2 regions of the Streptomyces sp. NPDC007025 genome follow, and region 2 is predicted to be linked to the other one. Evidence: predicted binding sites of a transcription regulator. Region 2 holds the regulator's gene; the other holds the start of a gene.
The links. The regulator HspR, encoded in region 2, represses chaperone genes until heat shock. The targets are predictions, from matches to a motif close to TTGAGNNNNNNNNNCTCAA.

Region 1: the regulator HspR is predicted to act here: its motif matches at 8,430-8,448, upstream of lon (endopeptidase La).

The regions. Positions count from the first base shown of each region.
Region 1 covers NZ_JBIAFT010000022.1:19,443-34,381, forward strand. The annotation lists gene fxsT (FxSxx-COOH system tetratricopeptide repeat protein) at 1-1,097, shown strand, start outside; gene ACFYMO_RS31080 (multifunctional oxoglutarate decarboxylase/oxoglutarate dehydrogenase thiamine pyrophosphate-binding subunit/dihydrolipoyllysine-residue succinyltransferase subunit) at 1,210-5,064, opposite strand; gene ACFYMO_RS31085 (HAMP domain-containing sensor histidine kinase) at 5,289-6,434, opposite strand; gene ACFYMO_RS31090 (response regulator transcription factor) at 6,524-7,321, opposite strand; gene ACFYMO_RS31095 (spermidine synthase) at 7,391-8,167, opposite strand; gene lon (endopeptidase La) at 8,471-10,927, shown strand; gene ACFYMO_RS31105 (lysozyme) at 11,001-11,954, opposite strand; gene ACFYMO_RS31110 (MarR family winged helix-turn-helix transcriptional regulator) at 12,192-12,707, shown strand; gene ACFYMO_RS31115 (roadblock/LC7 domain-containing protein) at 12,768-13,442, opposite strand; gene ACFYMO_RS31120 (nitrate- and nitrite sensing domain-containing protein) at 13,439-14,939, opposite strand, start outside.
Region 2 covers NZ_JBIAFT010000005.1:72,525-87,463, reverse strand. The annotation lists gene ACFYMO_RS11410 ((Fe-S)-binding protein) at 412-2,736, opposite strand; gene dnaK (molecular chaperone DnaK) at 3,110-4,975, shown strand; gene grpE (nucleotide exchange factor GrpE) at 4,972-5,712, shown strand; gene dnaJ (molecular chaperone DnaJ) at 5,740-6,951, shown strand; gene ACFYMO_RS11390 (heat shock protein transcriptional repressor HspR) at 6,953-7,423, shown strand; gene ACFYMO_RS11385 (serine hydrolase) at 7,524-8,471, opposite strand; gene clpB (ATP-dependent chaperone ClpB) at 8,682-11,321, shown strand; gene ACFYMO_RS11375 (YbjN domain-containing protein) at 11,590-12,120, shown strand; gene ACFYMO_RS11370 (pyridoxal phosphate-dependent aminotransferase) at 12,373-13,617, opposite strand; gene ACFYMO_RS11365 (hypothetical protein) at 13,766-14,059, shown strand; gene ACFYMO_RS11360 (DUF2617 family protein) at 14,464-14,939, shown strand, end outside.

The sequences.
Region 1 (14,939 bases), on a different contig from region 2:
ACGCCGACGGCCTCCACGAGGAGGCCGTCATGGACGCCACCAGCTGCCTCGCCTCCGATCTGCGGCTGCTGGGGCAGTACGACGAGGCGCTCCAGCTGCAGGAGCAGGTGGTCGAGGTCTCCCGTAGGCTCTACGGCCCATTGGAGTGGACGAGCCTGCTCGCCCAGCACAATCTGGCCGTCGGCCTGCGGCTACTGGGCCGCTACGAGGACGCCTACGAAACGGACCTGGACACCCTCCGCAAACGCGAGCAGGAACTGCGCGCCCGGCACCCGCACACCCTCGCCTCCGGCAACGCCAGCGCCCGCGATCTGCGGCTGATGGGCCGCTACCAGGAGGCGCTGGCCCGGCAGGAACTCGGCATGCGGCTCCACCTGCAGGTGCTCGGTGCGCAGCATCCGCAGACCCTCATGGCCCGGCACAACCTGCTGCTGTGCCAGCGCAGGGCGGGCGCCCCGGGCCAGGACATCGCCACCGCCATGGCGCTCCTGCTGGAGCAGCACGAGAAGGTGCACAACCGCACCCACTACTCCACGCTGTCGCTGCTGACCGACTACGGCAACTTCCTGCGCGAGCAGGGGGACGTGGGCCTGGCCCGGGAACTGCTGATCGAGGCGGAGGACGGATTCCGCTCGCTGCTCGGCCAGGCGCACCCGGTCCCCACCGCGATGCAGTCCAACGCGGGCCTGGTGCTCCAGGCGGAGGGCGAACGCGACGGCGCGCTCAACATGTTCGAGCAGGCGCTGGCCGGCCTCACCACCCTGCTGGGCGCCGACCACCCCACCACCCTCGGCTGCGCCCTGAACGCCAGCGGCGGCCGCAACTTCAGCGAAGCCCTGGAGGACGCCTACGAGCTGAGCGGCGACACTCTGGAGCGCTCCCGGCGGGCACTGGGCGAGGACCATCCGCTCACCCTGTCGTGCATGGTCGCCCACGCGGGCGACCTGCGCTCGCTGCGCCGCCGCGAGGAGGCCCGCACGCTGGAGAACACGGCTCTGGAGCGGTTCACCCACTCGCTCGGCGCCCAGCACCACCACACGCTCGCCGCCCGCCAGCGCACCCGTCCCTACTGGGACTACGAGCCGTACCTGGGCTGACCCGTCCGCCGGGGGCCGGGCCGCCGCAGCAGCACGCGGTCCGCCTCCGGCACGGCCGAGGGCCCCGCCGCAGATGCGCGGCGGGGCCCTCGGCTTCGTACGGCAGGACCGCTCAGATCTCGAAGACCTCCTTGATGAGCTGCGCCTGCTCCTCCGCGTGCCGCTTGCCCGAGCCCACGGCGGGCGAGGACGAGGACGGCCGGGAGACGCGGCGCAGCCGGTCCGCGTTCGGCACCGGCTCCGAGCCGATGATCAGGTCGAGGTGGTCGACCAGGTTCAGGGCGATGAACGGCCATGCGCCCTGGTTGGCCGGCTCCTCCTGGGCCCAGATGTACTTCTCGGCGTTGGAGAACCGCGCCATCTCGGTCTGGATCTCCTTTCCGGGCAGCGGGTAGAGCCGCTCCAGCCGGATGATCGCCGTGTCGGTCAGCCCGCGCTTGGCCCGCTCGGCGTCCAGGTCGTAGTAGACCTTGCCGGAGCAGAAGACCACCTTGCGGACCTTGGCCGGATCGATACTGCCGTCGTCGACCATGGTGTCGCCGAGGACCGGGCGGAACCCGCCGCTGGTGAACTCCTCCGTCTTCGAGGCCGCCGCCTTCATCCGCAGCATCGACTTCGGGGTGAAGATGACCAGCGGCTTGTGGTGCGGGTTGTGCACCTGCCAGCGCAGCAGGTGGAAGTAGCTGGAGGGCAGGGACGGCATCGCGACCGTCATGCTGTTCTGCGCGCAGAGCTGCAGGAACCGCTCGATCCGGGCCGAGGAGTGGTCCGGGCCCTGGCCCTCGTAGCCGTGCGGCAGCAGCAGGGTGACCCCGGAGGTCTGGTTCCACTTCTGCTCGGCCGAGGAGATGAACTCGTCGATGACCGTCTGGGCGCCGTTCATGAAGTCGCCGAACTGCGCCTCCCACATCACCAGCGCGTTCGAGCGGGCCAGCGAGTAGCCGTACTCGAAGCCCATCGCCGCGTACTCGCTCAGCAGCGAGTCGTAGACGTTGTAGCGGGCCTGGTCGTCGGAGAGGTACAGCAGCGGCGTGTAGTCGTCACCGGTGTTCTGGTCCAGCAGCACGGCGTGCCGCTGGCCGAACGTGCCGCGGCGCGAGTCCTGGCCCGCCAGCCGGACCGGCGTGCCCTCCATCAGCAGTGAGCCGATGGCGAGCGTCTCCCCCATGCCCCAGTCGATCGTGTCGTCCTCGACCATCTGCGCGCGCCGCTGGAGCTGCGGCGTCAGCCGGGGGTGGACCGAGACCCGCTCGGGGATGTTGACCTGCGACTCGGCGATCCGCTTGACGACCTCCTGGCTGATGGCCGTCTCCACGTGCACCGGGAACTCCGCCTGCGGCGCGGGGACCTCGGCCGGTGCCGGCGCCGAGGTGGCGTCCCGGACCTCCGTGAAGACCTTCTCCAGCTGGCCCTGGAAGTCCTGGAGCGCCTGCTCGGCCTCCTCCAGCGTGATGTCGCCCCGGCCGATCAGCGACTCGGTGTAGAGCTTGCGCACCGAGCGCTTGCGGTCGATCAGGTCGTACATCAGCGGCTGGGTGAACTTCGGGTTGTCGGTCTCGTTGTGACCGCGGCGCCGGTAGCAGAGCAGGTCGATGACCACGTCCTTGTTGAACGCCTGCCGGTACTCGAACGCCAGCCGCGCCACGCGGACGACGGCCTCCGGGTCGTCGCCGTTCACGTGGAAGATCGGCGCCTCGACCATGCGGGCGACGTCCGTCGAGTACATCGAGGAGCGCGCCGACTCGGGGGCCGCGGTGAAGCCGACCTGGTTGTTAATGACCACGTGGATGGTGCCGCCGGTGCGGTAGCCGCGCAGCTGCGACATGTTGAGCGTCTCGGCCACCACGCCCTGGCCCGCGAAGGCCGCGTCGCCGTGCAGGGCGAGTGGCAGCACAGTGAAGTCCGTGCCGCCCTTGCCGATGATGTCCTGCTTGGCGCGTGCGACGCCCTCCAGGACCGGGTCGACGGCCTCCAGATGGGACGGGTTGGCGGTGAGCGAGACCTTGATCTGCTCGCCGTCCAGGCCGGTGAAGACGCCCTCGGCCCCCAGGTGGTACTTCACGTCGCCGGAGCCGTGCATCGACTTCGGGTCGAGGTTGCCCTCGAACTCCCGGAAGATCTGCGCGTAGGGCTTGCCCACGATGTTCGCCAGCACGTTCAGCCGGCCGCGGTGCGCCATGCCGATCACGGCCTCGTCCAGCCGCGACTCGGCGGCCGCGTCGATCACCGCGTCCAGCAGCGGGATGACGGACTCGCCGCCCTCCAGCGAGAACCGCTTCTGCCCCACGTACTTCGTCTGCAGGAACGTCTCGAACGCCTCGGCGGCGTTCAGGCGGCGCAGGATGCGCAGCTGCTCCTCGCGCTCCGGCTTGACGTGCTGGAGCTCGACCCGGTCCTGGATCCACTTGCGCTGCTTGGGATCCTGGATGTGCATGTACTCGATGCCGGTGGTGCGGCAGTACGAGTCGCGCAGCACGCCCAGGATGTCGCGCAGCTTCATCATGGACTTGCCGGCGAAGCCGCCGACCGCGAACTCCCGCTCCAGGTCCCACAGGGTGAGCCCGTGCTCGGTGATGTCCAGGTCGGGGTGCTTGCGCTGCTTGTACTCCAGCGGGTCGGTGTCGGCCATGATGTGGCCGCGCACCCGGTAGGAGTGGATGAGGTCGAAGACCCGCGCCGCCTTGGTGACGTCGTCGTCGTGCGAGGCGTCGATGTCCTGGTTCCAGCGCACCGGCTCGTACGGGATGCGCAGCGCCTTGAAGATCTCGTCGTAGAAGCCGTTCTCGCCCAGCAGCAGGTTGGCCACCTGGCGCAGGAACTCGCCCGACGCCGCGCCCTGGATGACGCGGTGATCGTAGGTGCTGGTCAGCGTCATCACCTTGGAGACGCCGAGCCGGTTGAGGGTGTCCTGCGAGGTGCCCTGGAACTCCGCCGGGTACTCCATCGCGCCGACGCCCATGATCAGGCCCTGGCCCGGCATCAGGCGGGGCACGGAGTGCACGGTGCCGATGCCGCCGGGGTTGGTCAGCGAGCAGGTGACGCCGGAGAAGTCCTCCATCGTCAGCTTGTTGTTCCGGGCGCGGCGGACGATGTCCTCGTACGCCTGCCAGAACTCGAAGAAGGTCAGCGTCTCGGCCTTCTTGATGCCCGCCACGACGAGCTGCCGCTCGCCGTTCGGCTTCACCAGGTCGATGGCCAGGCCCAGGTTCACGTGGTCCGGCTTGACCAGAGTGGGCTTGCCCTCCTTCTCGGTGAACGCGTGGTTCATCGAGGGCATCGCCTTCAGCGCCTGCACCATGGCGTAGCCGATCAGGTGCGTGAAGGACACCTTGCCGCCGCGGGCGCGCTTGAGGTGGTTGTTGATGACGATGCGGTTGTCGAACAGCAGCTTCACCGGGACCGCGCGCACGGACGTGGCCGTGGGCAGCTCCAGCGAGGCGTTCATGTTCTTGGCCACGGCCGCTGAGGGGCCGCGCAGCGCTACGTACTCCGGTCCCTCGGCGCTCTCCGCCTCCGCCGCCTTCGCGCCGCCCGACTGCGCGGGCTGCTGCGCCGCCGGCTTGGCGGGCGCGGCCTGCTTCGGCGCGGGCTGTGCCTGCTTCGGCTGTGCGGCGGCCTGCTTCGGCGCGGCGGCCTGCGCCGGCGCGGGTGCCCCGGCGGGCTGTGCCGCGGCCTGTCCGGACGCGGCCGACTGCTGGGCCGGGGCGGCCTTGGCTGGCGCCGGGGCGTTGTCCCGGGGGGTGCCCGCGCTGTTCGGCGCCGTGCTTCCGTCGGAGGACTCCGGCTGATAATCAGCGAAGAAGTCCCACCAGGCTCGGTCTACCGAGTTCGGGTCCTGGAGGTACTGCTGGTAGATCTCGTCGACGAGCCACTCGTTCGGGCCGAACGACGGGCCGGGGTCCTTGCCCGGACCGTCCTTCCGTTCCGTGGTGGTGCTCGATGAGCTGTTGGGGGACTGTGACGACACGGCGGCAACCGCCCTCTTCCGCTTCCTTAGGTGGTGGACAGCGGAAATAAAGGCTACGCCTCTCCGGACGATTGGTGGAGTCCGGGCCGCTCTTGGTCACGTACATCACATCGCGGCGGCGGTTTCGGGGCGGAATTTGGCGGGAATCACTCCCGGTTCCGCCTCGGCACCGGAACCGGGCAGCCCCTATTTCGCGTCTGCGGGGTTTCACCTGCGAGGCTACGTCAAACCTGCGGCTCACTCGTCCCCGGAAGGGTGAGCTGGATCCGGCAACCGCGGGGAGATTCGGCCACTCTGATCCGGCCCCCGTGCAGTTCCACCGCCCACCGGGCTATCGCCAGCCCCAGCCCGGTGCCGCCTCCCGGGCTGATCCCGCCCCCCTTGCGCCCGGTGGCCGACTCGGTGCTGTGCGTGCCGTTGAAGCGGTCGAAGACCCGGTCCCGCTCCGCCTCGGGGATGCCGGGCCCCTCGTCCAGCACCTCCACCTCCAGGCTCCCGTCGCCCTCGGCGGCCGCGCCGGGCCTGGCCCGCACCGTGACCCGGCCGTGCTGCGGGCTGTGCTTCACGGCGTTGTCGATCAGGTTGGCCACGACCTGGTGCAGCCGCTCGGGGTCCGCGTAGGCCCGCAGCTCGGGCGGGGAGACGTCCAGGTGCAGATGGACGTCCTTGCGGTAGTGGCCCGAGCCCTTGCTCATGTTGGCCTCCTTCAGCACCCCGGCCAGATACGGCCACACCTCGAAGCGCCGCGAGCCCAGCGGAACCACTCCGTTGTCCAGCCGGGAGAGGTCCAGCAGGTGGTCCACGAGCCGGCCCAGCCGCTCGGTCTGCGACAGAGCGGTGCGCATCGTCTCCGGATCGGCCTCCGAGACCCCGTCCACCACGTTCTCCAGCACCGCGCGCAGTGCCGCGATCGGGGTGCGCAGCTCGTGCGAGACATTGGCCACCAGCTCCTTGCGGTGCTGGTCGACGGCCTCCAGGTCGGCCGCCATCCGGTTGAAGTTCGCAGCCAGCTCACCGAACTCGTCACGCCGCTCGCCGCGCACCCGCCGGGAGTAGTCGCCCCCGGCCATCGCCTTGGCCACGCTGCTCATCTCGTCCAGCGGCGCGGTCAGCGACTGCGCCACGAACTGGGTGATCAGCAGCGAGGCCACGATGGAGATGATCGTGATGACGCGCAGCTCGGTCGCCGACTGCACGGCGAAGAGCGCCAGCAGCGTGGTGATCACCACGGAGACGATCACCAGCCAGCCCAGTGCCGCCTTCACCGACCGGTACGGGTCGACCGGCCGCAGGCCTTCCCACAGCTGGGACCAGGCCTCGGCGCCCTGCCGCGCCGCCGCCCTGCGGCAGCGGACCAGCGCACGGCCCAGGAAGCGGACGATCCGGCGCACCCACGAGCGGGTGCGCGCCCGGAGGGAGACGGACACGGAAACGGACACCTCGCTCCGCCCTCCGGCCGTCAGGAACTCTCCGCCGCGGCGCCCGTGACCGGTGCCGGCGCGCCATCCGGGTTGCCCGGCGTCTCCAGCGCGTAGCCGACTCCGTGCACGGTGCGGATCCGCTCCGCGCCGATCTTGCGGCGCAGCGCCTTGATGTGGCTGTCGACGGTGCGGGTGCCGGAGGCGTCGGCCCAGTCCCACACCTCGGCCAGCAGTTGTTCGCGCGAGAGCACCGCGCGGGGTGAGTGGGCCAGGCACACCAGCAGATCGAACTCGGTGGGTGTCAGGTGCACGTCCTCGCCGGTGACCCGGACCCGCCGCTGCGCGTGGTCGATCTCCAGCTCCCCGAGCCGCAGGATGCCGCTGCGCGGCGTGTGCGCGGCCAGAGTGGCCCGCTCGACCCTGCGCAGCAGCACATGCACGCGGGCCGCGACCTCGCGCATGGAGAAGGGCTTGGTCATGTAGTCGTCGGCGCCCACGCCGAGACCGACCAGCATGTCCGTCTCGTCGTCCCGCGCGGTCAGCATCAGCACCGGCACCGGCCGCTGGGCCTGCACCCGGCGGCAGACCTCCAGGCCGTCGAATCCGGGCAGCATCACGTCCAGCACCAGCAGATCCGGCTGCCAGGCCTCGGCGGTGTCCACCGCGGCGGGTCCGTCCCCCGCGGTCTGCACCTGGAAGCCCTCGGCGCGCAGCCGCCGCGCGAGGGCGTCCACGATGGTGGGGTCGTCCTCCACGACGAGGATGCGGCGCTGCGCGCCCGGGGTGGTCGCGGCGGCAGCGCCGCCAGGTGTCTGAGTGGTGTTCTTCTGGTCCATGCGACCCCGCCCCTGTGGCTCTTCCGGCTTTCCTGGGACAGCAGCGTAAGGGCCTGCTACGGGCCTCGGCTACGCCGGTCGGGCCGCGAAGTGGACCACGTCGGGGACGCCTCGGGCGACCGGGATCTCATCCGTCCGAACGCGGCAGAAGCCCGCATTGCGCAGAGATCCCTCGAATGCGGACGACGGCTGGGCCGACCACACGGCAAGGATCCCGCCGGGTGCCAGAGCCGCGCGGCAGGCGGTCAGCCCGGCGGGGGAGTAGAGGGTGGAGTTGCCGTCGGTGACCGTCCACTCCGGGCCGTTGTCGATGTCCAGACACAGCGCCTCGAAGCGCGGCCCGGTCTCGGCGGCCCGACGCACGTAAGCCACCAGGTCGGCCTCCACCAGTTCGGTGCGCGGGTCGGCCAGCGCCGGTCCGGAGATGCCGGAGAGCGGTCCGCCGCGGTGCCAGTCCAGGATCGCGGGCTCCCGTTCGACGACCGTCACCCGGCCCCAGCGCGGCTCGGCCGCCGCTTCCGCCAGCGAGAAGCCGACCCCGAGGCCGCCGATGAGCAGCCGCGGGCCGGCGGGGCGGTCCGGGCCGTCCGCGGGCTCGGAGGGAGTCACGGTCCGCCCGGCGTGGTCCTCCCCGCCCTGGGAGAGCTCGTCCAGGGCCGCACGCACCAGCAGCCGTTCCGAGCGGCCGTCGGAGGTGTCCATCAGGAAGCAGCCGTTGGCGATGATCTCGAAGTGTGCACCGCGCTGCCGCAGGACCACCTCGCCGTACGGGCCCGAGCGCCGCTCGAGGGTGACTGTCTCCTCCGGGGCGGCTGAGCGGGACACGGCGGTCGCGGGGTTCGACATGGGAGCAGCGTAGGACGGCCGGGGCGATCCGATGAGAATGATCACGTCAATCGCACCCCGGGGCGGGGCGTTCCGCGGGGCTGCCCGTCCGCCGTGCGCTGTCCACGCCACGTCCGGGTGGTGCGGCGGGGTACGCGTCCCGGCGCCGACGGGCGCAGCCGCGGGGGGCCGGGCGGTCGCCGCTCGTGCCGGGGGCCGGGACGATCGCTCACGGCGAACACGTCCTCCCTCTCCTCGGGGAACATCAGCAGCCTCAAAAGCATTGAGCGTGTATTACTCAACTTGCCTGCCTAGGGAGAGATCATGGCTGCTGAGTCCCTGGAGTCCACACCGCTCACCCTGCCCGTGCTTCCCATTGACGCCGAGGACGGTGTCGTGCTGCCGGGAATGGTGGTGCCGCTGGAGCTCTCGGACAACGATGTGCGGGCCGCCGTCGATGCCGCGAAGTCCGCCGCCTCGGACGCGCCCGACGGGGAGAAGCCGCGCGTGCTGCTCGTCCCGAGGATCGAGGGCAGCTATGCGGAGATCGGCGTCGAGGGCCGGGTGGAGCAGACCGGCCGCCTCGCGGACGGCGACCCCGGGGCGCTGATCCGCGGACTGCGCCGGATCCGCGTCGGTACCGGGACGACCGGGCCCGGGGCAGCCCTGTGGGTCGAGGGCACGCCCGTCGCCGAGACCGTGCCCGACCCTTCCCCGGCCTCCGGCCGGGGAGCCCCCGAGCCCGGCCAGGTCGCCGAGCAGATGAAGGAGTACAAGGCACTCATCACCGACTGGCTGCGCAAGCGCGGCGCCTGGCAGGTCGTGGACCGGGTGCAGCAGATCGACGACGCCGGCCAGCTCGCCGACAACGCGGGCTACTCCCCGTTCCTGTCCATCGAGCAGAGGCTGCGGCTGCTGGAGACCATCGACCCCGTCGAGCGGCTCCGGCTCGCCATCGGTGCGCTGCGCGAGCACCTGGCCGAGCAGGACGTGGCCGAGTCCATCGCCAAGGACGTCCAGGAAGGGGTGGACAAGCAGCAGCGCGAGTTCCTGCTGCGCCGCCAGCTCGACGCGGTCCGCAAGGAGCTGAGCGAGCTCAACGGCGACCCGGAGGACGAGGGCGAGGACTACCGTGCCCGCGTCGAGGCCGCCGGACTGCCCGAGGAGGTCGAGAAGGCCGCCCTCAAGGAGGTCGACAAGCTGGAGCGCTCCAGCGACCAGTCGCCCGAGGGCAGCTGGATCCGCACCTGGCTCGACACCGTCCTGGAGATGCCCTGGAACGAGCGCACCGAGGACGCCTACGACATCACCAGCGCCCAGAGCGTGCTGGACGCGGACCACGCCGGTCTGCAGGACGTCAAGGAGCGCATCACCGAGTACCTCGCCGTCCGCAAGCGGCGCGCCGAGCGCGGACTCGGTGTCGTCGGCGGACGCCGCGGCGGAGCGGTGCTGGCACTGACCGGACCTCCCGGGGTCGGGAAGACCTCGCTCGGCGAGAGCGTCGCCCGTGCGATGGGCCGGAAGTTCGTCCGCGTCGCGCTCGGCGGCGTCCGGGACGAGGCGGAGATCCGCGGCCACCGGCGCACCTACGTCGGTGCCCAGCCGGGCCGGATCGTCCGGGCCGTCAAGGAGGCCGGATCGATGAACCCGGTCGTGCTGCTGGACGAGGTCGACAAGGTCGGCTCCGACTTCCGGGGCGACCCGGCGGCCGCGCTGCTGGAGGTGCTGGACCCGGCGCAGAACCACACCTTCCGGGACCACTACCTGGAGGTCGAGCTCGACCTGTCCGACGTCGTCTTCCTGGCCACCGCCAACGTCCTGGAGGCCGTGCCGCAGCCGCTGCTCGACCGGATGGAGGTCGTCGAACTCGACGGGTACACCGAGCACGAGAAGGTCACCATCGCCCGCGATCACCTGCTGCCCCGGCAACTGGAGCGGGCCGGACTGGAGAGCGGCGAGGTCGTCATCGAGGAGCCCGCGCTGCGCAAGCTCGCCGCGGAGTACACCCGGGAGGCAGGCGTCCGCTCGCTGGAGCGGTCCGTGCAGCGGGTGCTCCGCAAGGTCGCGGCCAAGCACCAACTGGGCGAGGCGGAACTGCCCTACAGCGTCGGGGTGGACGCGCTGCGCGAGTTGATCGGCCGTCCCCGGCACACCCCCGAGGCCGCGCAGGACCCGGCCGAGCGGCGCACCGCGGTGCCCGGCGTGGCGACCGGACTGGCCGTCACCGGCACCGGGGGCGACGTGCTCTTCGTCGAGGCGTCGCTGGCCGACCCCGAGACCGGCGCCTCCGGGCTGACCCTGACCGGACAGCTCGGCGACGTGATGAAGGAGTCCGCGCACATCGCCCTGTCCTACCTGCGCTCCCGCGGCGCGGAACTGGAACTGCCGGTCGGCGATCTGAAGGAGCGCGGTATCCACCTGCACGTACCGGCGGGCGCCGTGCCCAAGGACGGCCCCAGCGCCGGTGTCACCATGACCACGGCTCTGGCCTCGCTGCTGAGCGGTCGCCAGGTGCGGCCCGAGGTGGCGATGACCGGTGAGGTGTCGCTGACCGGCCGGGTGCTGCCCATCGGTGGCGTCAAGCAGAAGCTGCTGGCGGCGCACCGGGCCGGGGTGACCACGGTGGTCATTCCGAAGCGGAACGAGCCCGACCTGGACGATGTTCCGGCGGAGGTGCTGGAGGGCCTCGACGTCCACCCGGTCTCCGACGTCCGCCAGGTCCTGGAGCTGGCGCTGACACCCGCGCAGGCACCTGCGAGGGAGGCGCCGGTCGCGGCGTGACGGCCGCGACCGGCGCAGAGTGGCCCCCGCCGGACGGCGGGGGCCACTCCCATGCGCGGTATGACGGAACTGCTCAGCCTCCGTTGGCCAGAACCTTCAGACGGGTCATCGACCCGTTGAAGTAGTCGTGGTCACCCACGGTCGGGCCGCTGGAGGTGTACTGCCAGAAGGTGTAGAAACCCCACCCGGCCGGGAGGGTGCCCGGCGAGGAGGCGTAGCGGGCGATCCAGAGCGGGTTGGAGTTCCCGAAGGCACTGCTGTTGCCGGTGCACTGGGTCCACCAGCTCGTGGTGGTGTAGATGACCGCGTCGCGGCCGGTCCGCGCCTTGTAGGTGCTGGTGAAGTCCTTGATCCAGTTCACCATCGCGCTCTTGCTCAGGCCGAAGCAGGTCGCGCCGTAGGGGTTGTACTCGATGTCGAGCACGCCCGGCAGAGTCTTGCCGTCCTTGCTCCAGCCGCCGCCGTTGCTGGCGAAGTAGTTCGCCTGGGTGGCGCCGCTGGAGGAGTTGGGCAGCGCGAAGTGGTACGCGCCCCTGATCATGCCCACGTTGTAGGAGCCGTTGTACTGCTGGGCGAAGTAGGGGTTCTTGTAGCTGGTGCCCTCGGTCGCCTTGGAGTAGGCGAAGCGGACCCCGCTGTTCCACAGTGTCGACCAGGCGACGTTCCCCTGGTGGCTGCTGACGTCCACGCCGTGGACCGACGCGAGCAGGCCGGCGCGGTTCTTGTCGGGCTGGGTACCGTCGGTGGAGTCGCCCTCGTGCATCCGCACGCCCGCGCCCATCCAGGCTTCGCCGCGCTTGGCGGGTGCCTTGGGATTGCCGCGCAGGCCCTCGGTGCTCTTGGCCGATTCCGAGGCCTTGCCAGGTGTCGTGGCCTTGGCCGACTTCGTACCGCTGTCCCCGCTGCCGGAAGCGGCCGAGGCCGCGCCCGGAAGCGCCAGGACGAGTGCGAGAAGGGAGACGAACATCCCGATGACAGCCGCGGTTCCGCGTCTGCGACGGGCCGTACCGGATCTGAAGCTGGGCATCGCTGCCTCCGGAGCCTCGGTGGTGGGGGTCTGGTACGTACGTAGTATTTACCGGTGTGGGGGGTTTTGCTCTGCGACGCGCGGGAGCAACAACACGCCACTGGTGTGGTCATGTCAGGGCGAAGGTACGCGCGTAGACCGGCCACGCGGAAGACGCCCCGCCCGCTGCCGTTGGTCTACTCCTGCGAAATACTGGCGGAGCTGCGACTATCGGGCTCGCTGGAGATAAGTTTCTTCATGGAAAACGCCGGAGGCACCACTGACGTGCACAAGAAGTCCACAGACCCCGCGGGCCACGAGGACCCGGCAGAGCCGTTCGGGCCCGAATGCCTCGATGTCGAACGGGAGTTGGCCGTCTTCCTGCGCCGCGCCCGCGCCTCCTCGGGCGAGATGGCCCGCCAGGTCCACCCCGACCTGGAACCCGCGGCCTACGGACTGCTGGTCCGCCTCGAGGACGCGGGCGAGCAGCGGGCGACCGAACTCGCCGCCTACTTCGGGGTCGGCAAGGCGACGATAAGCCGCCAGCTGCACGCGCTGCTGCAGCTCGGCCTGGTGGACCGGCGCACCGACCCAGCGGACCGGCGCGCCTCACTCGTCCGCCTCACCGCGGAGGGCCGGGAGCGGTTCACCCGGGTACGGGACGCGCGGCGCCTGTCCTACGCCCGCAAGCTCGCCGCCTGGGACCGCATGGAGATCGCCGAGCTGGCCCGCCTCCTCCACCGCCTGAACTCGCTGGCCGACCAGGACGAGTAGCAGTGAGGGCGAGCAGCCGCGGACATCGGGGAACCGGAGCCCCGCGGCAGCTCTACCGGTCTACCGACCCGCGCTCGCGCCCACCGCTCCCCGCAGCTCACTGCGCAGCTCGGGTGTCAGCACATGCCCGGCCCGGCCGACGAACAACCCCATCTGGTAGCCGACCGCGGCCATGTCGCAGTCGGCCGCGGCATGCACCCCCAGCAGCGAGCCGTCCCCGACGGCCATCACGAGCAGCGCGCCCTCGTCCATGGAGACGATGGTCCGCTTCACCACACCGGCCTCCATCAGCTCGGCCGCGGCGAACGTCAGCGAGGCCACCCCGGACACCAGAGCGGCCAGGTCCCCGCTGGTGCCCCGGGGGCCGGCGGCCGGCCGTCCGCCGCGCCGCCGCACCGGAATGCCCGCCCGTGTGGCGCCCGCCTCCTCGCGGGCCGCCGCCGGGGTCCCCGCGCCCTGCCCCGCGTACGCGGGCTGCTGCTCCCGGAGCCCGGCCTGCTGCTCCTGGCGCCGTCCCTGCTCGGCAACGACGACGGAGCGGCCGTAGCCGGTCCCCAGGGCGGAGGACCCGTGCTCGACACCGAGCGCGGGGTCGGACGCGAGCAGCAGCAGGCCGTCGGACGAGACGACTGCCACGGACCGGATACCCGGGACCTCTTCGACCAGTTTGCCGAGCAGCCGGCGAAGGTTACGTGCCTCCGCGCTGCCGGACGTGCCCGTGTTGAGCGGGTTCACCTACGTGCCTCCTCGGCGGTACCACCGTCAAGCTGCGCCCCCGCTCGCTTTTCCGCACTGCTGATGTCCTCGGGCTGCTCGCCCCGTGCTTCCCGTTCGCTTCCCCGGCCCTCCCGGTCCCCCGGAGTGTCCTGCTGCTCGTGCCGGTCCTGCGGCTCCGGTCCGTCATGGGCCTCGTGCGCTTCCCGCACATCCTGCCCGGCGGGCCGATCCTGCGCGTCCTGCCCGTCGTGCGCGGCGTGTTGCTCCTGTTCCCGGAGCGCCGCGGGCCGGTTCCGCTCGTCGCGCGGCGTGTCCTGTCCGGTGCGTTCGTCGTGCCCGGCGTGCTCGTCGTGCCGGATCCGTTCGGCCTCGGGTGAACCGGCGGGAGAGGGGACTCTGGCCGTCGACGGCGCGGCCTGCGCTCCCGCGTCCCGGAGTCCCTCACGGGCCCCCTGCTGGAACCCGTCGAGCCTGCGGCGCAGCTCCTCAGCGGTGGTGCCGCCGCGCGGATGAGGGACGGCCGACTCGCGCGGCGTCTCCCTCCGCACCCGCTGCGGCAGGCCCGGATGGGTGAGGGGACCCCGGGGCTCGGCCTGTCGCGCCTCCGGCCCTGCTGCACCGGCGCCGGAGACATCCGCCCCGGATGCGCCGGCCCCTGATGTGCCCGGTGCCGCCGCGCCCGCCGGGGACGCGGCCGCCCCCGGCCAGGCGGCTGCCCCGGCCGCGGCGGCGTCCGGCTTCTCCCGCCGCTCCGGCTGCTCCGACCGCGCGTGCACCTGCTCGTCGGCCTGAGGGTGCTCGTCCAGGGTCCGTGCGTGGTCCTCAGCTTCGAGTGGCTGCTCCGCCCCGTCGCCGTTGCCGGGCAGCAGGGTCCGGGGCACCGTCACCTCGGCGACGGTGCCGCCCGCCTCCCGGCCGCGCAGCTCCACCCGGATCCCGTGCCGCGCCGACAACCGGCCGACCACGTACATCCCCAGGCCCCAGCCGCTGCTCGCCCGCAGCGCCTCGGCCTCGGCCCCGGTCCGCGGTTCGGCCAGCCGGGTGTTGAGCTCGGCGAGCTGCGGCTCGGGCACGCCCCGGCCCTCGTCCTCCACGGACACCAGGGCAGCGCCGCCCTCAAGCAGCCGGGCGCTCAGACGCACTCCGGATCCGGCCGGGGAGAAGCCCGCCGCGTTGTCGAGGAGTTCCGCGATCAGGTGGCTGAGATCGTCCGCGGCGGATCCGGCGATCCGTACCTCCGGCGCCGGGGTCCCGAGCTCCACCCGCTCGTACTCCGCTATCTCGCTGACAGCCGCGCGCAGCACGTCCAACAGCGGCGCCGGGGCCACGTCCGCGGACGAGTCATGGCGTCCGGTACGGTCCGTATCCGCCAGCAGCAGCAGATTCTCGCTGTGCCGACGCATGCGCGTGGCCAGGTGGTCCAGTTTGAAGAGAGTGTCGAGCCTGTCGGGGTCGGCCTCCCTCTCCTCCAGTCTCTCGATGATGCCGAGCTGGTGTTCGACCAGTGTGAGGGTG
Region 2 (14,939 bases):
GGCACCTTCCCGCGCCGTCGACCGCGGGGCGGACCGGGCGGCGGGCCGCGGGGCGGGGGGCCCGGCGGCGAACGGGGCGCCGGGGTGGCTCCGGGTGACCGCGCGCGGGCCGGGGTCCGGCGGCCGGCCGTTTTCGGCCGGTCCGTCCTGGGCCGTACGGCCCGGGGCCTCGCGGTCCGCCACCTGCTGCTCCTCCTCGCCTGTCCTGCCGCTCCGCTCCGCGTGCGTGCGGTTAGGAGGCTAGGCCCGGCACGCGGCGATGGGTATACCGCGACCGCGGTTTGGCTCGTGTGGTGCGTTAACTGGTCGCATTTGACCACGACTTGCCGGAAAACGCGCAATGGCCGGCCCCGTGGATACGGGACCGGCCATCGCGAGGGTGCGAAGCGCCCGGTTCAGGCCACCTGGGCGCTACGAGGCGGGCTCCGGCTCGGGCTCCGGGTCCTTCTCCGTCTCGCCGTCGGCCGCCGGGGGTTCGCCGGGTGTCCTGACCGAGTCCAGCAGGAGCTGGGCCACGTCCACGACCTGCAACGCTTCCTTGGCCTTGCCGTCGTTCTTCTTGCCGTTGACCGAGTCGGTCAGCATGACGAGGCAGAACGGGCAGGCCGTGGAGACGATGTCCGGGTCGAGGGAGAGCGCCTCGTCCACGCGCTCGTTGTTGACCCGCTTGCCGATGCGCTCCTCCATCCACATCCGGGCGCCGCCGGCGCCGCAGCAGAAGCCGCGCTCCTTGTGCCGGTGCATCTCCTCGTTGCGCAGGCCCGGCACCCGGCCGATGATCTCGCGCGGCGGGGTGTAGACCTTGTTGTGGCGGCCGAGGTAGCAGGGGTCGTGGTAGGTGATCAGCCCCTCGACCGGGGTGACCGGCACCAGCCTGCCCTCGTCGATGAGGTGCTGGAGCAGCTGGGTGTGGTGGATGACCTCGTAGTGCCCGCCGAGCTGCGGGTACTCGTTGGCCAGCGTGTTGAAGCAGTGCGGGCAGGTGGCGACGATCTTCTTCGCGGACTTCGGCTTCCGCGTCGCCGGGTCCACCTCGCCGTCCTCGCCGAGGGACTCGCCGAAGGCCGCGTTCAGCGTGCCGACGTTCTCCTCGCCCAGCTGCTGGAAGAGGAACTCGTTGCCCAGCCGGCGGGCCGAGTCGCCGGTGCACTTCTCGTCGCCGCCCATGATGGCGAAGTTGACGCCCGCGATGTGCAGCAGCTCGGCGAACGCCTTCGTGGTCTTCTTCGCGCGGTCCTCCAGGGCGCCGGCGCAGCCGACCCAGTACAGGTACTCGACCTCGGTCAGGTCCTCGATCGTCTTGCCCACGATCGGTACCTCGAAGCCCGCGTCCTGCTGGATCTCCTTCGTCCACTCCAGCCGCTGCTTCTTGGCCAGGCCCCAGGGGTTGCCCTTCTTCTCCAGGTTCTTGAGCATCGTCCCCGCCTCGGAGGGGAACGCGCTCTCGATCATCACCTGGTAGCGGCGCATGTCGACGATGTGGTCGATGTGCTCGATGTCGACGGGGCACTGCTCGACGCAGGCGCCGCAGGTGGTGCAGGACCACAGCACGTCCGGGTCGATGACGCCGTTCTCCTCGGCTGTGCCGACCAGCGGGCGCTCGGCCTCGGCCAGCGCGGCCGCCGGGACGTCCTTGAGCTGCTCCTCGGTCGCCTTCTCGGCGCCCTCCATCGTCTTGCCGCCGCCCGCCAGCAGATACGGGGCCTTGGCGTACGCGTGGTCGCGCAGCGACATGATCAGCAGCTTCGGCGAGAGGGGCTTGCCGGTGTTCCAGGCGGGGCACTGCGACTGGCAGCGGCCGCACTCGGTGCAGGTGGAGAAGTCGAGGATGCCCTTCCAGGAGAAGTCCTCGACCTGGGAGGCGCCGAAGCGGACCTCCTCGGCGTCCTCGTCGCTGTCGTCCAGCGCGGTCTCGAAGTCGATGACCTTGCCGCCGGACATCATCGGCTGGAGCTCGCCGAGCGACGTGCCGCCGGTGGCCTCCCGCTTGAACCAGATGTTGAAGAACGCCAGGAACCGGTGCCAGGCCACACCCATGTTGGTGTTCAGGCCGACCGTGATCATCCAGATCATGGTCGTGCCCAGCTTGATCAGCGCCCAGAGGTAGACGAGGTTCTGCAGCGTGCCGGTGTCGAGCCCGTTGTAGGCCGCCACCAGCGGGTAGGAGAGGAAGTAGGCCGGCTCGTAGCCGTCCACGTGGTGCAGGGCGCCCTCGAGGCCGCGCAGCATCATGATGGCCAGGCCGATGACGAAGATGACGTACTCGACGAAGTACGCCTGGCCCATCTTCGAGCCCGCGAAGCGCGACTTGCGGCCCGCGCGGGAGGGCAGGCTCAGCAGCCGGATCACCATCAGGACGGCGATCCCGACGGTGGTCGCGAAGCCGATGAACTCGATGTACATCTCGTACGGCAGCCAGCCGCCGATGACCGGCAGCGTCCAGTCGGCCTGGAAGAGCTGGCCGTAGGCGTTGACGATGGTGGGCGGCAGGGTGAGGAAGCCGATCGCCACGAACCAGTGGGCCACGCCCACCACGCCCCACCTGTTCATCCTGGTGTGTCCGAGGAACTCCCGGACCAGCGTGGCCGTTCGCTGCTTGGGGCTGTCCTTGCGGGTACCCGCGGGCAGTGGCTGGCCGAGCTTGACGAAGCGGTAGATCTGCGCAATGGCGCGGGCGAACAGCGCAACGCCGACCGCGGTGAGCAGCAGCGTGACGACGATCGCGGCGAGTTGCATAGCGGCTCCTCGGAGCACGGAGGCGGCGTTTACTAAGCAGTAACTTATCCAGTCCGTACGAGACTACCCACTTGTCGCCGCTCCCTGCACCGCGCACCCCGGTGATTTGCGTCGCCCCGCGCGGGCGGGTCGGCCCCGCGGGGGTCCTCGGCCCGGGGTGGAGTCGTCCGGGGGCCGTGGAGTCGTCGGTGCCGGGGGTCGCGCGCCGCTCCCGCGCCCCTCCTGGGTGGCGCTCGGAGCCTCCTTGCAAGCAGGTATGCGCGCACCGTAGTCATGGAGGTTGAGTCGGCCCGGCTCAAGCTTCTTGACGCATTCTCCCCGGTCGTGCACTCTTGAGTCAGCTTCACTCAAGACCAAGCTGGAGGAACCCGAAATGGCTCGTGCGGTCGGCATCGACCTGGGTACGACGAACTCCGTCGTCAGTGTTCTCGAGGGCGGTGAGCCCACCGTCATCACCAACGCCGAGGGCGCCAGGACCACGCCGTCCGTCGTGGCCTTCGCGAAGAACGGCGAAGTGCTCGTCGGCGAGGTGGCCAAGCGGCAGGCGGTCACCAACGTCGACCGGACGATCCGGTCGGTCAAGCGGCACATGGGTACCGACTGGAAGATCGGTATCGACGACAAGGAGTTCAACCCGCAGCAGATCAGCGCCTTCGTGCTGCAGAAGCTGAAGCGGGACGCCGAGTCGTACCTGGGCGAGAAGGTCGCCGACGCGGTCATCACCGTCCCGGCGTACTTCAACGACGCCGAGCGGCAGGCCACCAAGGAGGCCGGTGAGATCGCAGGCATGAACGTGCTCCGGATCGTCAACGAGCCGACCGCCGCGGCCCTCGCCTACGGGCTGGAGAAGGAGGACCAGACGATCCTGGTCTTCGACCTCGGCGGCGGCACCTTCGACGTCTCGCTGCTGGAGATCGGCGACGGAGTCGTCGAGGTCAAGGCGACCAACGGCGACAACCACCTCGGTGGTGACGACTGGGACCAGCGGATCGTCGACTACCTGGTCAAGCAGTTCCAGTCCGGCCACGGCGTGGACCTGGGCAAGGACAAGATGGCCCTCCAGCGCCTCCGGGAGGCCGCGGAGAAGGCGAAGATCGAGCTCTCCTCGTCCACCGAGACCACGATCAACCTGCCCTACATCACCGCTTCGGCCGAGGGCCCGCTGCACCTGGACGAGAAGCTGACCCGGGCGCAGTTCCAGCAGCTCACGCAGGACCTGCTGGAGCGCTGCAAGACGCCGTTCCACAACGTGATCAAGGACGCGGGCATCCAGCTCAGCGAGATCGACCACGTGGTGCTCGTCGGCGGCTCCACCCGGATGCCGGCCGTCGCGGAGCTCGTCAAGGAGCTGACCGGCGGCAAGGACGCGAACAAGGGCGTGAACCCGGACGAGGTCGTGGCGATCGGCGCCAGCCTCCAGGCCGGTGTGCTCAAGGGCGAGGTCAAGGACGTCCTGCTGCTGGACGTCACCCCGCTGTCCCTCGGTATCGAGACCAAGGGCGGCATCATGACCAAGCTGATCGAGCGCAACACCACCATCCCGACCAAGCGCTCGGAGACCTTCACCACGGCGGAGGACAACCAGCCCTCGGTGCAGATCCAGGTCTTCCAGGGCGAGCGGGAGATCGCCGCCTACAACAAGAAGCTCGGCATGTTCGAGCTGACCGGCCTGCCCCCGGCGCCGCGCAACGTCCCGCAGATCGAGGTCACCTTCGACATCGACGCCAACGGGATCATGCACGTCTCCGCCAAGGACCTGGGCACCGGCAAGGAACAGAAGATGCAGGTCACCGGCGGCTCCAGCCTTCCCAAGGACGACATCGAGCGAATGATGCGGGAGGCCGAGCAGTACGCCGACGAGGACCACAAGCGCCGCGAGGCCGCCGAGACGCGCAACCAGGCCGAGCAGCTCGTCTACACGACGGAGAAGTTCCTCAAGGACAACGAGGAGAAGGTCCCGGCCGAGACCAAGTCCGAGGTCGAGACCTCGCTGGAGGACCTGAAGGAGAAGCTCAAGGGCGAGGACACCGCGGCCATCCGCGAGGCGTCCGAAAAGGTGGCGGCCACCAGCCAGAAGCTGGGCCAGGCCCTCTACGCCGACGCCCAGCAGGCCCAGGAAGGCGGCGCCGAGGGCGGCGCGGCCGGTGCGGGCAAGGCCGAGGGCGGTGCCGGTGAGGACGACGTCGTGGACGCCGAGATCGTCGACGAGGACCAGAAGCCCAAGGACGGTGCGGCGTGACGGAGGAGACCGCGGGCTTCGGCAAGGAGTCCGACGTCCCCGCCGACGCCGGTGAGCCGAGTGACGCGGACCGGGCAGCCGCCTCCGACCAGGAGGCGGCGCCCGGGGCGCCGTCGGCCGGGGACGCCCAGCAGAGTGAGGGCGATGTGAGCGCACAGGACGTCTGGGAAGCGGAGGAGGGCGGCGACCAGGAGCGGGGCGAGCCCGCCGAGGGCGGCCCGGTCTCCGAGCTGGAGGCCGCCCGGAAGGCCCTGCACGAGCGCACCCAGGACCTTCAGCGGCTGCAGGCGGAGTTCCAGAACTACCGCCGCAGGGTCGAGCGGGACCGGGAGGCGGTCAAGGAGATCGCCGTCGCGAACCTGCTGACCGAGCTGCTGCCGGTGCTGGACGACATCGGCCGGGCGCGGGACCACGGCGAGCTGGTGGGCGGCTTCAAGTCGGTCGCAGAGTCGCTGGAGACCGTCGCGGCCAAGATGGGTCTGATGCAGTTCGGCAAGGAGGGCGAGCCCTTCGACCCGACGGTGCACGAGGCCCTGATGCACTCCTACTCTCCGGACGTCACGGAGACGACGTGCGTGCAGATCCTGCAACCCGGGTACCGAATCGGCGAGCGGACCATCCGTCCCGCGCGGGTCGGCGTGGCCGAGCCGCAGCCCGGTGCCGCGGGCGGCAAGGGCGAGGCCGGTGCCGAGGCGCCGGCGGCTGAAGAGGAGAACGGTGGCCCGGACGAGGGCTGACCGCGTGCGGGAGGAGGGACGTCGAGGATGAGTACCAAGGACTTCATCGAGAAGGACTACTACAAGGTCCTCGGCGTCCCCAAGGACGCCACCGAAGCCGAGATCAAGAAGGCGTACCGCAAGCTGGCCCGGGAGAACCACCCGGACGCCAACGCCGGCGACCCCAAGGCCGAGGAGCGCTTCAAGGACGCCTCCGAGGCGTACGACGTGCTCGGCGACGCCAAGCGGCGCAAGGAGTACGACGAGGCGCGCAGCCTCTTCGGCAACGGCGGCGGCTTCCGGCCCGGCGGCGGCGCGGGCGGGCCGGGCGGCGCCGGAACGTTCAACTTCGACCTGGGCGACCTGTTCGGCGGACAGGGCGGCGGCGGAGCCGGCGGACCCGGCGGACCCGGTGGTGCCGGGGGCTTCGGCGGTGGGCTCGGCGACGTCTTCGGCGGGCTGTTCAACCGCGGCGGCGCCGGTACCCGCACCCAGCCCCGGCGCGGGCAGGACATCGAGTCCGAGGTGACGCTCAGCTTCACCGAGGCGGTGGACGGGGCCACGGTCCCGCTGCGGATGTCCTCCAGCGCCGCGTGCAAGGACTGCGCGGGAACGGGGGACAAGAACGGCACCCCGCGGGTGTGCCCCACCTGCGTGGGCACCGGGCAGGTCTCCCGGGGCACGGGCGGCGGCTTCTCGCTGACCGACCCGTGCGTGGACTGCAAGGGCCGCGGCCTGATCGCGCAGGACCCCTGTGACACCTGCAAGGGGTCCGGCCGGGCGACCAGCTCGCGCACGATGCAGGTCCGCATCCCGGCGGGCGTCACCGACGGGCAGCGCATCCGGCTGCGCGGCAAGGGCGCTCCCGGCGAGCGGGGCGGCCCCAACGGCGATCTGTATGTCGTCGTCAACGTGGACAAGCACCCGGTGTTCGGCCGCAGGGGCGACAATCTGACGGTCACCGTTCCGGTCACCTTCCCGGAGGCCGCGCTCGGCGGCGAGGTGAAGGTTCCCACGCTGGGCGGTCCGCCGGTCACCCTGAAGGTCCCGCCGGGTACGCCGTCCGGGCGGACGATGCGGGCCCGGGGCAAGGGCGCGGTCCGCAAGGACGGCACCCGCGGCGATCTGCTGGTGACGGTGGAGGTCGCGGTGCCGGTGGCGCTGGACGACGAGGCGAAGGACTCCCTGGAGTCCTACCGGGACGCGACGGCGGGTGAGGATCCGCGGGCCGCGTTGTTCAAGGCAGCGAAGGGAGACTGAGGTGGACGGCCGGGACGGACGCAGACGCTTCGCGGCCGGGCGCTCCGCGGCGTACGAGCTGACGGACGAGTCTCCCGTCTACGTCATCTCGGTCGCAGCGCAGCTCTCGGGGCTGCACCCGCAGACCCTGCGGCAGTACGACCGGCTGGGGCTGGTCTCGCCCGACCGTACGCCCGGGCGGGGCCGCCGCTACTCGGCCCGCGACATCGAGCAGCTGCGCGAGGTGCAGCGGCTCAGTCAGGACGAGGGCATCAATCTCGCCGGTATCAAGCGGATCATCGAGCTGGAGAACCAGGTCACGGCGCTCCGGCAGCGGGTGGCCGAGCTGTCGGCCGCGGTGGAGGGCGCCGCGGCGGCGATGCAGCAGCGGGAGGCCCAGGTGCACGCCTCCTACCGGCGCGATCTGGTGCCCTACGAGGATGTGCGCCAGTCCAGCGCGCTGGTGGTCTGGCGGCCCCGGCCCCGGGAGTGACCCGGGCCAGGCACCCGGCGGCCACCGCGCCGGGGCGGTCACTGCCGCCGGGACCGGCCCCGGAAGCGGGTGCGGGGCGGGGCCGCCCGGCCTGCCGCTGCTACTTCGCGAAGCCGTAGGAGAGCAGCTTCTTCGCGTCCTTCGTGCGGTTGGCGGACGAGGAGGCGGCCAGCACGGTGCCGATCACGGTTTTGCCGCCCCGCTTGGCGGCGAAGACCAGGCAGTACTTCGCCTCGGGGCCCGAGCCGGTCTTGACGCCGAGCGCTCCGGAGTAGCCGCCCAGCAGCGGGTTGGTGTTGCGCCAGTTCATGTACCGGTAGCCGCCGCTCCTGGTGACCGTCTTCTGTTTGGTGGAGCGGGTCTTCACGATCGAGCGGAAGGTCGGGGAGCGCATCGCGTCGCGGGCGAGCTTGGTCAGATCGCGCGGGGTGGAGTAGTTGCGGCCCTTGCCGATGCCGTCGAACGAGTCGAAGTGCGTGTTCTTCAGGCCGAGGCCGCGGGCGGTGGAGTTCATCGAGCCGATGAAGGACTTCACCCGCGCGGAGCGGGTGCTGCCCTTGCCGAAGGTGTCGGCGAGTGCGTAGGCGGCGTCGCACCCGGAGGGCAGCATCATCCCGTAGAGGAGCTGGCGGACGGTGACCTTGTCGCCGACGATCAGCCGGGCCGAGGAGGCGGTGTTGCGGACGATGTAGTCGCTGTACGCCTTCCGGATGGTGACCTTCCGGGAGAGGTTCAGGTTCTTGCGGGCGAGTACCACCCGGGCAGTCATGATCTTGGTGGTCGAGCCGGTGGACCGCCGGGTGTCGGCGGCCTTGGTGTAGAGGCTGCTGCCGGTGCCGCTGTTCATCACGTAGCCGCCCCTGGCGGTGACGGACGGCTTCTTGGCGGCCGTGGCCGCGGGGGCCGGGGCCGTGCGGGCGGTGGTCGGTGCGGTGGCCGCGGGGGCCGCCGCGGCGGCCGGGGCGGTCAGTGCGGCTGCCGTCAGGACGGCCGAGGAAGTGACCATCACCGTGGCGACACGGTGGGTGCCAGCAATGCCGATCTTCACTCTGTCAGCTCCAAATGCCGCTGCCGAGCGGCTCGTTGGGCGATTTTCCGGGCCGGGGCGGCCGGGAACCAGGAAGGATCGTAGACGTTTTTAGGTTGAGTGGAATAGACTCAACTTGTTGCATGCTATGGGTAGCAAGTGCCGGTGATCGGGGCGCAGGGGCGCCAGGGCACGGCACCCGCAGCCAGCACCGGAGGAGGACGCAGGACAGTGGACGCGGAGCTGACCAACAAGAGCCGGGACGCCATCGGCGCGGCCAACGACCGGGCGGTGAGCGACGGGCACCCCGACATCACCCCGGCCCATCTGCTGCTCGCCCTGCTCACGGGCGAGGACAACGAGAACATCCAGGATCTGATCGCCGGCGTCGAGGCCGACCAGGCGGCGCTGCGCTCGGGCGCCGAGCGGCTGCTCGCGGCCCTGCCCACCGTGCAGGGCCAGACGGTGAGCCGGCCGCAGGCCGACCGCGACCTGCTCGCCGTCATCGCCGACGCGGCCCAGCGCGCCAAGGACCTCGGCGACAGTTTCGTCTCCACCGAGCACCTGCTGATCGCGCTGGCGGCCAAGGGCGGCGCCACCGGTGAGCTGCTCGAACAGCAGGGCGCCGACGACCGGAAGCTGCTGGACGCCTTCAGCGCGCAGCGTGGCAGCCGGCGGGTCACCAACCCGGACCCCGAGGGCACCTACAAGGCCCTGGAGAAGTTCGGCACCGACCTGACCGCCGCGGCCCGGGACGGCAAGCTCGACCCCGTCATCGGCCGGGACCAGGAGATCCGCCGGGTGGTGCAGGTGCTCTCCCGGCGCACCAAGAACAATCCCGTCCTCATCGGCGAGCCCGGCGTCGGCAAGACCGCCGTCGTCGAGGGGCTGGCCCAGCGGGTGGTCAAGGGCGACGTACCGGAGTCGCTGCGGAACAAGCGGCTGGTCGCCCTCGACCTCGGTGCCATGGTGGCGGGCGCCAAGTACCGCGGCGAGTTCGAGGAGCGGCTCAAGACCGTGCTCTCCGAGATCAAGGAGAGCGACGGCCAGATCATCACCTTCATCGACGAGCTGCACACCGTCGTCGGAGCGGGCGCGGGCGGCGACTCGGCGATGGACGCGGGCAACATGCTCAAGCCGATGCTGGCCCGCGGCGAGCTGCGGATGGTCGGCGCCACCACGCTGGACGAGTACCGCGAGCGGATCGAGAAGGACCCGGCGCTGGAGCGCCGCTTCCAGCAGGTGCTGGTCGCCGAGCCGAGTGTCGAGGACTCCATCGCGATCCTGCGCGGGCTCAAGGGGCGGTACGAGGCGCACCACAAGGTGCAGATCTCCGACAGCGCGCTGGTGGCCGCCGCCGCCCTCTCGGACCGCTACATCACCTCCCGCTTCCTCCCCGACAAGGCCATCGACCTGGTGGACGAGGCGGCGTCCCGGCTCCGGATGGAGATCGACTCCTCACCCGTGGAGATCGACGAGCTCCAGCGGTCCGTCGACCGGCTCAAGATGGAGGAGCTGGCCCTGGACAAGGAGACCGACCCCGCCTCCGTCGAGCGGCTGGAGCGGCTGCGCCGTGAGCTGGCCGACAAGGAGGAGGAGCTGCGCGGGCTCACCGCCCGCTGGGAGAAGGAGAAGCAGGGCCTCAACCGGGTCGGTGAGCTGAAGGAGACGCTGGACGAGCTGCGCGGCCAGGCCGAGCGCGCCCAGCGCGACGGCGACTTCGACACCGCCTCCAAGCTCCTCTACGGCGAGATCCCGGCCGTCGAGCGGGAGCTGGCGGCCGCCACCGAGGAGGAGGAAGAGGCCAAGAAGGAGATCGCGGCGGGCCAGGCCGACAAGGACAGCAGGATGGTCAAGGAGGAGGTCGGCTCGGACGACATCGCCGACGTCGTCGCCTCCTGGACGGGCATTCCGGCCGGCCGGCTGCTGGAGGGCGAGACGCAGAAGCTCCTGCGGATGGAGGAGGAGCTCGGCAAGCGGCTGATCGGGCAGCGGGAGGCGGTGCGCGCGGTCTCCGACGCGGTGCGCCGCAGCCGGGCCGGTATCGCCGACCCCGACCGCCCCACTGGCTCGTTCCTGTTCCTGGGTCCCACCGGCGTCGGGAAGACGGAGCTGGCCAAGGCGCTTGCGGACTTCCTCTTCGACGACGAGCGGGCCATGGTCCGCATCGACATGAGCGAGTACGGGGAGAAGCACAGCGTCGCCCGGCTGGTCGGCGCGCCGCCCGGGTACGTCGGCTACGAGGAGGGCGGCCAGCTCACCGAGGCCGTGCGGCGCCGCCCCTACAGCGTCGTCCTGCTGGACGAGGTGGAGAAGGCGCACCACGAGGTCTTCGACGTGCTGCTCCAGGTCCTCGACGACGGCCGGCTCACCGACGGCCAGGGCCGCACCGTCGATTTCCGCAACACCATCCTCATCCTCACCTCCAATCTGGGCAGCCAGTTCCTGATGGACCCGCTGGAGAAGGAGGAGGAGAAGCGCGAGCAGGTGCTCGCCGCGGTCCGGTCCGCCTTCCGGCCCGAGTTCCTCAACCGGCTGGACGACCTGGTGGTCTTCTCCGCGCTGGCCGGGGACGAGCTGCGGCGGATCGCCCGGCTCCAGGTCGACGCGCTGCAGGCCCGCCTCGTCGAGCGGCGGCTGACGCTGGACGTCACCCCCGCCGCGCTGGACTGGCTCGCCGCCGAGGGCAACGACCCGGCCTACGGTGCCCGGCCGCTGCGCCGCCTCGTCCAGACCGCCATCGGCGACCAGCTCGCCCGGGAGATCCTCGCGGGCGAGGTACGCGACGGCGACACCGTGCGGGTGGACCACGTCGAGGGGTGGGAGGGCCTGGTGGTGGGCTCGGCCGCCGGAGCGGCCGCGGGCGCCTGAGTCCCCTCGGAGGGGCCGGCCGCCGGCCCCTCCGCAGCTGCCTACCGCATCCCCGGGCCCGGCACCCCGGACAGCGCGGCCCGCCCGGCCGCCCCGGGCATTCCGGGGCGTCGGTGCCGGAACCGGTGAAACGGTGAAAGGGTGGCGGGGTGCCGCACGCAGCGGGCGCCGCCCCTCCGCTGCCTCCGGCCGGGCCGCACCCCCAGGGTTGTCACCGCGGGGGGCCCGTGCGGGAGGATGACCGAAGCCGTATGAAGGGAACACCCACGTGAGCATCGACCCGTCCTCGATCCCGAACTTCGGGGGCCAGCCCGAGGAGCCGGAGGAGTCCGGTCCCACCGGACCGATCATCCCCGACCAGGACCTCGTCAAGCAGCTCCTGGACCAGATGGAGCTGAAGTACGTCGTCGACGACGAGGGAGACCTCGCGGCGCCGTGGGAGGAGTTCCGCACCTACTTCATGTTCCGGGGTGAGGCGGAGCAGCAGGTCTTCTCGGTCCGTACGTTCTACGACCGGCCGCACACCATCGAGGACAAGCCCAAGCTGCTGGAGGCCATCGACGACTGGAACCGCCGCACCCTGTGGCCCAAGGTCTACAGCCACACCCACGACGACGGCAGCGTCCGGCTGATCGGTGAGGCGCAGATGCTGGTGGGCACGGGCGTCTCGCTGGAGCACTTCGTCTCGTCCACGGTCAGCTGGGTGCGTGCCAGCATCGAGTTCGACAAGTGGCTGGTGGAGCAGTTCGGCCTGGAGAAGGACATCGACTCCTCCGAGGGCGACGGCGGCGACGCGTAACGGCGTCGGCACCCCGAGTTCCCGAAGGGCCGGGCGCATCCTGGGGATGCGCCCGGCCCTTCGCCTGTCCGCTTCCCCGGAGCCCGGCCCGCACCGTGCCGGTGCCCGCTCCCCGGCTCCTCGCCCCGCTCCTTCGGCTCCCGTTCCCCGGTGCCCGCCGGACCCCTGACACCCGTCAGGTACCGCGCGGCATCCCGAGCCGGGAGACTCCCCGGACCGGCGCGCGGGACCCGCGGAACGGGGGGCGGGTGGTCAGTCGGCGCCCGCCACACCCCGCAGCCGCCGCGCGGCCTCGTCCAGCACGTCCTCCCGCTTGCAGAACGCGAAGCGGACGTAGGGGGCGCCCTCTGCCGCGTGGTCGTAGAAGACCTGGGTGGGGACGGCGACGACGCCGACGCGCTCGGGGAGGGCGAGGCAGAAGGCGACCCCGTCGGCGGCGCCGAGCGGGCGGATGTCGGTGGTGATGAAGTAGGTGCCCTGCGGGCGGTGCACCGCGAAGCCCGCTTCCTCCAGTCCGCCGGCCAGCAGGTCCCGGCGGCGGCGCAGGCCCTCGCGCAGGTCGGTGTAGTAGCTGTCGGGCAGTGCCAGGGCCTCCGCGACGGCGTACTGGAAGGGGCCCGCCGACACGAAGGTCAGATACTGCTTGGCCGCGCGTACGGCGGTCACCAGGGCGGGGGTGCCGGTGACCCAGCCGACCTTCCAGCCGGTGAAGGAGAACGTCTTCCCGCTGGAGGAGATGGTGACCGTGCGGTCCCGCATCCCGGGGAAGCCCGCCAGCGGGTGGTGCGCGCCGTCGAACACGAGGTGCTCGTAGACCTCGTCGGTGACGGCGAGCAGGTCGCGCTCCACACACAGTTCGGCGACGGCGGCCAGCTCGTCGCGGCGCAGCACGGTGCCGGTGGGGTTGTGCGGGGTGTTGAGGAGGAGGAGCCGGGTGCGGTCGGTCACGGCGTCCCGCAGTTCGTCCAGGTCGAGGTGGTAGGCGCCGTCCCGGGGGCGCAGGGTGACGGGCACCCGGGTGCCGCCCGCCATCGCGATGGAAGCCGCGTAGGAGTCGTAGTACGGCTCCAGGGCGATGACCTCGTCCCCGGGTTCGACCAGCGCCAGCAGCGAGGCGGCGATGGCCTCGGTGGCGCCCGCGGTGACCAGTACCTCGGTGTCGGGGTCGTAGCGCAGGCCGTAGAAGCGCTGCTGGTGGTCGGCCACGGCCGTGCGCAGTTCGGGGATGCCGGGACCCGGCGGGTACTGGTTGCCCCGGCCGTCCCGCAGGGCACGGACCGCGGCCTCCCGGACCTCCTCGGGGCCGTCGGTGTCCGGGAAGCCCTGGCCCAGGTTGATCGCGCCGGTCCGGACGGCGAGCGCGGACATCTCGGCGAAGATCGTGGTGCCGAACCCGGCGAGGCGGCGGTTGAGCAGCGGGCGCCCTTGGCCGGACTCCGTCCGGGTGGCGTCCGCGGCCCCCGGCGCTCCCGGGGCGGCGGCGTGGCCAGCAGTCATGGCAGCCATCCTCCGGCAAGCTCTGGTCTTCCTCAACCCGGCATTGCCCACCCGCGGCAGCGGGCAGGAGCCGACTACGCCTGCGGACGGCAGCACGGTTGCACGAGAAGGGAATTGCCGTTCACAGAACTTCGAGGGGGAAGCGCTCATGTCCCAAGTTCTGGTGTTCGTCGGCATCGTCACCGCCTTCGCCCTCGTCGCGGTGCTCGCCAGGCCGGCCCTCTCCGGCCGCCCGCGGCGCCGCCCGCCCCGCGGCGGCTCCCGGCGGGCCGGAGGCGGCCGCGGCAACCGCAGCGCGTACGACGGCGACATCCCGACCGGCGGCGGCCCCGTGTACGAGGGTGGCGTTTCGCAGGGCGGGGACACGTCGGGCGACGGCGACACTTCGTACGGCGGTGACGGGTCGTACGGCGGTGACGGGGCGTTCGGCGACGGCGACTGAAGCGCTCGCGCGGCCGGCGCGCGACGTGGCCCGCGCCCGGTCTCCGTGGCTCTGCGCCCTGCGCCCTGCGCCCTGCGCCCGCGCCCGGTCTCCGTGGCTCTGCGCCCGCGCCCGGACGACCGCGCCTCTGCCCCGCCTCCGGGTGCTCCGCGCCCCGCGGTGCCCCGCTCCGCAGCTCCGCGGGTGCTCGGTGTTGGTGGAGCGAGAAGGGAACACATGACCTCATCCATACCTATGGGATGGAAATCCGTAGAACCTGGGTAAAAGCGCTGTGGGTACGGCGTTTCCGTGATTCGGTGAATCGTGAACTGTCGTCCCCGCGCCTCCTGGTCCCCGGCCCGGAGGCGCGGGAGATCGAGGGGTGGGGCGGCCCACTCCTCCCTGCGTGCTTGCGGAGCCGACCCATGCTCACCACTTTGAACACCGCCTACACCGACACCCGCGCGCACGACCTCGCCTGGGACCTGGGTCGTGCGCCGCTGCCCGCACTCGCCTGCATGGACGTCGAACTGGACGGCAGCCACGTGCAGTTGCGACTGTTGGGCGCCTCGCACCAGGTCCTGCTCGGCGACGAATTCGGCGGGTGCTGTGAGACCGTCGCCTGCCTGCCGGGCAGCAGTACCCCGCTCCCGCTGGGCGTCTCCAAACGCTTCACGGGGTGGGAGTACGAGTTCGCGGCCCGCGTCGAGCGGCTGTCGCCCAGCTCGTTCTCCGGGCGCGCGCAGGAGTTGCTGGCGCTGGTCGCGGATCACCCCAACGGATTCGCGGGGACGTTCCCCGGGGCGCCGAGCGCCTTCACCGCGCTGCTGGTCCAGCGGCACGAGGGGCAGATCCGCTGGCGCACCTGGCATTCCTATCCGCAGGAGGGGTCGTTGGTCTC